Regions from separate parts of the Romboutsia sp. 1001713B170207_170306_H8 genome, predicted to be linked through region 4. Evidence: riboswitches for the same ligand, from Rfam matches in the RefSeq annotation. Region 4 holds a riboswitch; each other region holds the start of a gene.

Region 1 (2,209 bases), on a different contig from region 4:
ATGATTTTGCAGCTTCTATTAATCCATAATCAACTTCATTTAATGCACTCTCTATTATTCTAGCTATAAATGGAGCTGCACCAACAGTTATAGGAACTATTGCAGCTTCTTCTCCTATTGATGTGCCAACTATTAGTCTTGTAAATGGAATTAAAGCAACTATAAGTATAATAAATGGGAAACTTCTAAAAATATTAACTATAAATCCTAATACTTTATATATTAAACTACAAGGCTTTAATCCATTTGGCTTTGTTACAACTAATGTTATTGCTAATATAAATCCAATTATTGTTGCAAGTATTGTTGGTACTAATATCATGTATAATGTTTCTAAGAGCGCTTCTCCTAAAATTTCTGTTAAAAATGTACTTAAACTAGTTTGATTCATTGTTTATCTCCTCCCATCTTAGCCCTTCACTTTCTAAGTATGCTTTAACTCTATCTCCATATTCTGAAGATACATTTATAATTAATGACCCTAATATTTCATCTCTGAATTTCTCTAACCTTCCAAATACGATTGAGAAATCTATATCTAAATTTCTAGCCATACTTGTTATGACACAACTGTTAGAAACATTTTTAGGGAATAATATTTTTATATTAGTTCCTTTTGGTAAAATTATATTTTCTTCCCCAATTAACTTACTAAGTGCTTTACTATCATTAAAAAAAACTTCTTCTGTTTCATTTATATCTAAAACTTCACCATCTTCCATTATTGCTACTCTTGTGCATATTTGCTTTATAACTTCCATTTGGTGAGTTACCATAATAATTGTTATTCCAAACTTTTTATTTATATCTTGTAATAAACTAAGTATTGATTTTGTAGTATTTGGGTCTAATGCTGAAGTTGCTTCATCACAAAGAAGAACCTTTGGATTTAATGCTAATGCTCTTGCTATTGCTACTCTTTGCTTTTGACCTCCACTTAAGTTTCTTGGTTTAATATTACTTTTATCACTTAAACCTACTAGGTCTAATAATTCCTTTACTCTTTCTTCTTTTTCTTTCTTAGAATATTTAAAACATTCTAATGGTAAGGCTACATTTTCAAATACCGTCTTTCTTTCTAATAGTGAAAAGTGTTGAAATATCATTCCTAAATCTTTTCTAAGTAATCTAAGTCCCTCTCCTTTTAATGATTTGACTTCTTTCTCTCCTACAAGTACGCAACCTTCTTGATAGTCCTCTAAGCCATTTATACATCTAAGCAGCGTTGACTTTCCAGCTCCACTATGGCCAATAATTCCAAAAATTTCCCCATTTTTAATTTCCATATTAACATTATTCAAAACCTTAGTATCACCATAATATTTGTTTACATTTTTAATGCTTATCATATTTACTCCTCCCAAATATAATTCAATTAACGCTTTAAATTTAAAAAGCCTGAGTATAAACTCAGGCTTTTGTAAGCAGTTTATACTCATCTTTCAATTCTTATGAATTGCAGGATTTAGCACCTTGTATATAAAATATACTGGTTGCTGGGTTTCATCGGGCCAGTCCCTCCACCTCTCTTGATAAGGAATTATTTTATTTTGTACTTCTATGATTTATATATTATAGTTTTTTTTCCATATGTCAATATATTTTCTGAATATTTTTATTTTGCACACTTTTTAGACTATTTGTTTTTTCCATTATTAGATGTAGTATCTATTCCTAACATATTATTCATATCTTTTATCATTTTATCAAACTCAGATCTAACATCATTTTCAACTTTAGTTGTATCATCAACTAATTTAATAAATTCATCTTGGCTCTTATTGTATGCATCTTTAGGAATTGTATCTAATCTACTTATTTTTTCATCTATTTCTTCTATTAAATCTTCACCTTCATCTATAAGCTCTTGATTTGCTTCTTTTAATTTTGCATCATCAGTTTTTGCATCATTTTTTAATCCATTAACAAAAGCTTGTAATTTTTCTTTACTATCTTGATACGCTGCTTTTACTTCTGATAAATATTTTTCATTACCAGGGTATTCTTTAGTTTTATAAGCGTTATTTACTTCATCTACACTACTATACATTGCATAATTATTTAAAGGAGATATATTATTAGTGTAAAGACCAGAGTAAGTATTTGCATACTCTGTATTTAAATACCCATTATCTTGTGTTGTAGTGCTATTTTGTGTTGTATTAGTGTTATTATCTGTTGTAGTTTCACCCTTTTTATTAGTACAACC
Region 2 (2,209 bases), on a different contig from region 4:
ACCAAATGTATCTATAAATATTGATAAAGGCTTAGCAACACCTATAGCATATGCTAACTCTATCTCACACTTTTCAGCAAGTCCTGCTGCTACTATATTTTTAGCAACATATCTTGCAGCATAAGCTGCTGATCTATCAACTTTAGTTGGATCTTTTCCTGAGAATGCTCCACCACCATGTCTAGAATATCCTCCATAAGTATCTATTATTATTTTTCTACCAGTAAGACCTGTATCCCCTTGAGGACCTCCTATAACGAATCTTCCTGTTGGGTTTATATATATCATAGTTTCTTCATCAAGTAATTCAGCTGGTATAACATGTTTAATTACATGCTCTATTAAATCTCTTCTTATTGTATCATTATCTATATCTTCTGAATGTTGAGTAGATATAAGAACTGTATGAACTCTAATAGCTTTAGTTCCATCATATTCAACTGTAACTTGAGTTTTACCATCAGGTCTTAAGTAATCTAGTAATCCAGATTTTCTAACTTCAGTTAATCTTCTAGCTAATTTATGTGCTAATGATATTGGTAGTGGCATTAATTCTTCAGTTTCATTACATGCAAAACCGAACATTATTCCCTGATCTCCTGCACCAACATTTTCAATTTCCTCTTCTGTAACTTCTCCAACCTTATTTTCTAAAGCTTCATCAACACCCATAGCTATATCTCCTGATTGCTCATCTATAGATGTAATTACAGCACAAGTATTGCAGTCAAATCCAAATTTAGCTCTTGTATATCCTATTTCTTCTACTGTACTTCTTACTAATTTTGGAATATCAACATATGCTGATGTAGTTATTTCACCCGCAACTAAAACTAAACCTGTTGTAACAGTTGTTTCACAAGCTACTCTTGATAATGGGTCCTTTTCTAATAATGCATCTAGTATTGCATCTGATATTTGATCACAGATCTTATCTGGATGCCCTTCTGTAACTGATTCTGATGTAAATAAATGTCTTGCCATTTTATATCCTCCCTTTAATTTAATAAATTATATTTTTTTATTTTGTATAAATTGTAGGGGTTTATATTAATTGAACTATTAATCTTTTCAATTAAAAAAACCTCTCCTTATACAAGAAGAGGTTAATCATTACACATTTAATGTACTAATTAACTAACCTCATCTTTCAAGACTTATAAAAAATCTTGTAGGAATTAGCACCTTTTCCCTTTTGGGGCGGTTGCCGGGCTTCATAGGGCCTATCCCTCAGCCTCTCTTGATAAGGTAATAAATATTTTCATATTTATTATGAGTCGTTTTTATCCTTATTAATAATATTTTCTTTTTTTATTTTAATTATTAACTTTAGATATATATTACTATTTTTTTAATTTAATGTCAAGGATATATAGTTTTATATGTCAGTAATTGTTATTTAAAAATAACAAGTTTTTGTGATTTTATCTATATAATATATAGTAGGGGTAATTATTTAAAATTTACTTTTATATTATAATATGATGCGTTATTAAAACTTAAGGTTAGGCATTTTTTAGATTATATATTCATATATTTTTGAAGGAGGTGTTCCTATGTATTTAGCTAAAGTAAATTATAAAAAAGAAAATGTAGCTCAAGTGTTAAGCTTAATACTAAAAGATATTATAAACGAAAATACTATTGTTATTTGTATAGGAACAGATAGGGCTATAGGTGATGCTCTTGGCCCTTTAGTTGGAACTATGCTAAAAAATAGCGATTTTAAATACCCTGTTTACGGTACTTTAGATAATCCTATTCATGCTTTAAATATATACGAGTCAATTGAAGAAATAAAAAATCTTCATCCTAAAGGAGAGTTTCTAGCTATAGATGCTTGCCTAGGAGCTAAAAATAGTATAGGTAATATACAAATTAGAAAAGGTCCTATTTTACCTGGAAAAGGTGTTGGTAAAAAACTACCTCAAGTTGGAAGTTACTCAATAGTAGGTATAGTAGATAAGATTGATGAAAGCAATAGATTTTCATTTAATAATGTTCGTCTTAGCTTTGTCTTAGAACTATCAGAAACTATAGCTCTTTCTTTACTTCTTGCTACTTAAAAAGTAACCGGTATCAATATACTTAAAATTATATAATAAAAAATGAACTCTAGTTTATTTCTAGAGTTCATTTTTTATATCTTAATAATCTTAAAATAATATTTAATTATCTCTTTTTAAACGTCCCACCCGTTTCTAATAAA
Region 3 (2,209 bases), on a different contig from region 4:
TAAATATAAAATCAAATGATTAATATATGTGAGGGAAGATTAAATATCTTTCCTTATTTTTATGCTATAATTTAATTCAAATGAGCTTAGGAAACTAGAGATAAAAAAGGGGGAAGGCTTATATGCCAATAAGAATACCAAAAGAACTACCAGCATTTGAAGTTCTATCAAATGAAAATATATTTGTAATGAATACACAAAGGGCTAACACACAAGACATTAGGCCTTTAAAAATAGGAATATTAAATCTTATGCCTATAAAAATTCAAGCAGAAAATCAACTTTTAAGGTATTTATCAAATACACCACTTCAAGTAGAAATAACATTACTTCAAACTAGAACTTATAAGTGTAGCCATACACCAATAGAACACTTAGAAAAATTTTATAGATATATAGATGATGTAAAAGATCAAAAGTTTGATGGGCTAATTATAACTGGAGCACCAGTAGAGAAAATGGAATTTGAAGATGTTGAATATTGGGATGAGTTAAAAGAAATAATGGAGTGGACTAAGAGCAATGTATTTTCAACAATGCATATATGTTGGGGGGCTCAAGCTGCACTTTACTATCATTATAATATTGAAAAATATACTTTAGATAAAAAATTATTTGGAGTATATAAACATTGGAATAACTGCCAGTATGAAAATTTGACAAGAGGATTAAATGATATATTTTATGCTCCACACTCAAGACACACATCAATAAAAAGAGAAGATATAGAAAATATAAAAGAATTAGATATATTGTCAGAATCTGAGGAAGCTGGAGTATTTATAGTAGCAAGTAATGATAGAAGGCAAATATTTATAACGGGTCATTTAGAGTATGATAGAGATACTTTAAAAAATGAATACTTTAGAGATTTAAATAAAGGTCTTGAAATAGAAATTCCTATGTACTACTTTGAAAATGACGATGTAAACTCTATACCTAGAGTTAATTGGAGGGAAAGTGCTAATATAGTATTTGGAAATTGGCTAAACTACTGTGTATATCAAGATACACCTTATAATATTAATGACATAGGAATTAATTTGGTTAAAGTAAAATAAATTTTATATAAATAAAATAAATAAGTTTGTTGCATGATGATATAATGTAAAATACAATATACTTAATTAAATAAACTTAAATGAAATCTTATTTAGAGAGGTGGAGGGATAGGCCCTATGAAACCCAGCAACCAGTATTAAAAATATATGGTGCTAATTCCTACTTATGTATTATTCATAAGAAAGATAAGAGAGTATGCTTTGGAAATTAGGCCCTCTTTTATAAAAGAGGGTTTTATTATTTTTTTTATATATTATAGGGGGCATTAAGAATGGGAAATAGAAAATTAGGATTTGATACAATACAAGTTCACGGAGGACAAAATCCAGATCCAACAACAGGTTCTAGAGCTGTGCCAATATATCAAACTACATCTTATGTATTTAACAGTGTTGAACACGGAGCAAACTTATTTTCACTTAAAGAAGAAGGTAATATTTATACAAGGATTATGAATCCAACAACAGATGTTTTTGAACAAAGAATGGCACTATTAGAAGGCGGAGTAGGTGCAGTTGCGGTAGCATCAGGTTCAGCAGCTATAACTTATGCTATTTTAAATATATTAGGATCAGGAGATGAAATAGTATCAGCAGGAACTTTATATGGAGGTACTTTTAACTTATTTTCTACAACGCTGCCAAGACTTGGAATCAAGACCACATTTGTAGACTGCGATAATCCTGAAAATTTTAAGCATGCTATTAATGAAAATACTAAAGCTTTATACATTGAAACTATAGGTAATCCGGTAATAAATATAGCGGATATAGAAGCTATTGCAAAAATTGCACATGAAAATAATATACCACTTATAGTTGATAATACTTTTGGAACACCATATTTAGTTAAGCCCTTTGAATTTGGTGCAGATATAGTAGTTCACTCAGCTACAAAGTTTATAGGTGGTCATGGAACGTCTATAGGAGGGGTTGTAATTGATTCTGGGAATTTTGATTGGGAAGGTAGTGGTAAATTTGATGTCCTTGTGGAGCCAGATTCAAGTTATCATGGTATGAGCTACACAAAAGATGCAGGTAAAGCAGCCTACATTACTAAATTAAGAGTCCAACTTTTAAGGGATACAGGTGCTTGTATAAGTCCATTTAATTCATTTTTATTATTACAGGGGCTTGAAACCTTATCA
Region 4 (2,209 bases):
AAATGGTTCCATTACACCTACAGTATCACAATATCTAAATCTATTAGCTCCAGCTTGCTTTGCTAATTCTATAAATTTAACTAAAAAATCAAAATCTGCTCTAGATGCATCTTCACCATTAACAGAAACATATAATCCATTTTGCTTTGCAAATTCTACTGCTTTTACCATATTTTCTAAAACCCATTCTCTCGAAGTTTTTAACTTATGTTGTATGTGTATATCAGATACTGATACAGAAATAGCAACTGCATCTACACCACAATCTATAGAATTTTCTAGATCTGTAATCACTGCTCTATTCCATGCCATAATACTGGGTTTTAAGTTTCTTTTACATATAGACTTTATCACTTCTTTCTCATCTCCACCCATAGCAGGTATTCCTACTTCTAATTGATTTATACCTAAATCACTTAACATTTCTGCAATTGCTATTTTTTCATGATTAGCAAAAACTACACCTGCTGTTTGCTCTCCATCTCTTAATGTTGTATCAACTATACTTACTCCCTTAGAATGTTTTTTGTCAATAACACACATAAAATCCCCCCTTATTTATATCATTAAATTTTATACTAGCTGCATAATTTATTTAATAAATTTCATTTTATTATTTTTATAAGTTAGATTTTAAATCTTTTTATATATTATATTCGTTATTTTTCAATGTTGCATTAATTTTATAATATTTATTAAATTAATCAAAAATGAAAGTTTTTATATACATATTTCATATTCAATAAAATTTTATTTATTAATATATCTTATAGCTCAAAATTTCATCAAATTTAATTTATATTCAGAAAAATCTAAAAAGTTATTTACAATTTGATTAATTTATATTAATATAAATATAAATTAAATAAGCCTTATCAAGAGAGGTGGAGGGACTGGCCCTTTGAAACCCGGCAACCAGTATATTTCTTATATACATGGTGCTAAATCCTGCAGCACATAGCTGGAAGATAAGTATAAACTGAAGTTAACCTGAGTTTATACTCAGGATTTTTTATATTTTTTAGGCTTATTTCATAATAAACTTAAGGGGGATCTTATATGAAACTTAAAAAATTATTTAACAAGAAATTATTAGGAGTCGTGTTATCTTTAACACTAGGTATCTCAGCTGTAGGGTGTTCAACTAAAAGTAATGTATCAAGTAAAAATGATAAAACAATAGCTGTTGGCGCTATGCAAGTTCCAGGTACAGAATTATTTGAACATCTAAAATCTGAAGTAGAAAAAGAAGGTTATGAACTTGAAATAGTAACATTTAATGACTATACTACTCCAAATACAGCATTAGCTGATAGTGAGATTGACGCTAATTTATTCCAACATAGACCATATTTAAATGAATCTATAGAAAAGCAAGGATATGATTTAACAGATGTGGTAGGACTATATGAAGTTCCTCTACAAGCATACTCAAATAAAATAAAATCTTTTGATGAATTAAAATCTGGAGATAAGTTTGCAATACCTAATGATCCAACAAATGGATCTAGAGCCTTAAAAATATTAGAAGATGAAGGAGTAATAAAATTAAAGGAAGGTGTAGAACTATCTTCTGCAAAAGATATAATTGAGAATAAAAGAAATATAGAATTTATAGAAGCTGACGCTAGTCAATTGCCTTCATTATTACAAGATGTAGATGCTGCATTCATAAATGGTAATTTTGCTGCTGCTGCCGGATTAGATGCAAATAAACAAAGTATATACTCTCCAGAAATAGACGGTACATACGAAAATGTATTAGCATGCAGAACTGAAGACTTAAATAGTGAAAAAATAGAAATATTAAAAAAGATTTTAACATCTGATGAGTCTAGAAGCTTCTTAAAAGAACATTATAAAGGTATAATAATTCCTACATTTTAAATATAACTAAAAATAGCTCCTACATGTTATTTAACATAATAGGAGCTATTTTATATAATTTATTATTTATTTTTCGCTTTTTTCATAGACTGAATTGCTTTTAATGTACCCATCTTAGAATGATCAAATGTAAGTCCACCTTGGAAGTATACATTATATGGAGGTCTTATAGGAGCATCTGCACTTAATTCTATTGAAGATCCTTGTATGAATGCACCTGCTGCCATTATTACTTCACTGTCATAACCTGGCATTGCCCATGGCTCTGGTCTAACGTAAGAATCAACTGGAGCTGCAGCTTGTACTCCTTGACAGAAGCTTA

Evidence for each region. Region 4 has a riboswitch for S-adenosylmethionine ahead of I2A66_RS12255 (MetQ/NlpA family ABC transporter substrate-binding protein). Riboswitches for the same ligand answer to the same signal wherever they lie in the genome.
Region 1: linked by a shared signal. The riboswitch ahead of I2A66_RS07850 (methionine ABC transporter ATP-binding protein) and the one ahead of I2A66_RS12255 (MetQ/NlpA family ABC transporter substrate-binding protein) in region 4 are both predicted to bind S-adenosylmethionine.
Region 2: linked by a shared signal. The riboswitch ahead of metK (methionine adenosyltransferase) and the one ahead of I2A66_RS12255 (MetQ/NlpA family ABC transporter substrate-binding protein) in region 4 are both predicted to bind S-adenosylmethionine.
Region 3: linked by a shared signal. The riboswitch ahead of I2A66_RS07185 (O-acetylhomoserine aminocarboxypropyltransferase/cysteine synthase family protein) and the one ahead of I2A66_RS12255 (MetQ/NlpA family ABC transporter substrate-binding protein) in region 4 are both predicted to bind S-adenosylmethionine.

The regions. Positions count from the first base shown of each region.
Region 1 covers NZ_JADNAX010000003.1:168,789-170,997, forward strand. Annotated here, with positions in the region: gene I2A66_RS07845 (methionine ABC transporter permease) at 1-391, opposite strand, end outside; gene I2A66_RS07850 (methionine ABC transporter ATP-binding protein) at 378-1,349, opposite strand; SAM riboswitch class I at 1,433-1,539, opposite strand; gene I2A66_RS07855 (hypothetical protein) at 1,637-2,209, opposite strand, start outside.
Region 2 covers NZ_JADNAX010000007.1:11,947-14,155, reverse strand. Annotated here, with positions in the region: gene metK (methionine adenosyltransferase) at 1-984, opposite strand, end outside; SAM riboswitch class I at 1,141-1,250, opposite strand; gene yyaC (spore protease YyaC) at 1,557-2,066, shown strand; gene I2A66_RS12545 (rod shape-determining protein) at 2,173-2,209, opposite strand, start outside.
Region 3 covers NZ_JADNAX010000003.1:32,665-34,873, reverse strand. Annotated here, with positions in the region: gene I2A66_RS07195 (ABC transporter substrate-binding protein) at 1-23, shown strand, start outside; gene metA (homoserine O-acetyltransferase MetA) at 123-1,061, shown strand; SAM riboswitch class I at 1,147-1,254, shown strand; gene I2A66_RS07185 (O-acetylhomoserine aminocarboxypropyltransferase/cysteine synthase family protein) at 1,334-2,209, shown strand, end outside.
Region 4 covers NZ_JADNAX010000006.1:61,874-64,082, forward strand. Annotated here, with positions in the region: gene nifV (homocitrate synthase) at 1-543, opposite strand, end outside; SAM riboswitch class I at 870-975, shown strand; gene I2A66_RS12255 (MetQ/NlpA family ABC transporter substrate-binding protein) at 1,060-1,887, shown strand; gene I2A66_RS12260 (methionine gamma-lyase family protein) at 1,950-2,209, opposite strand, start outside.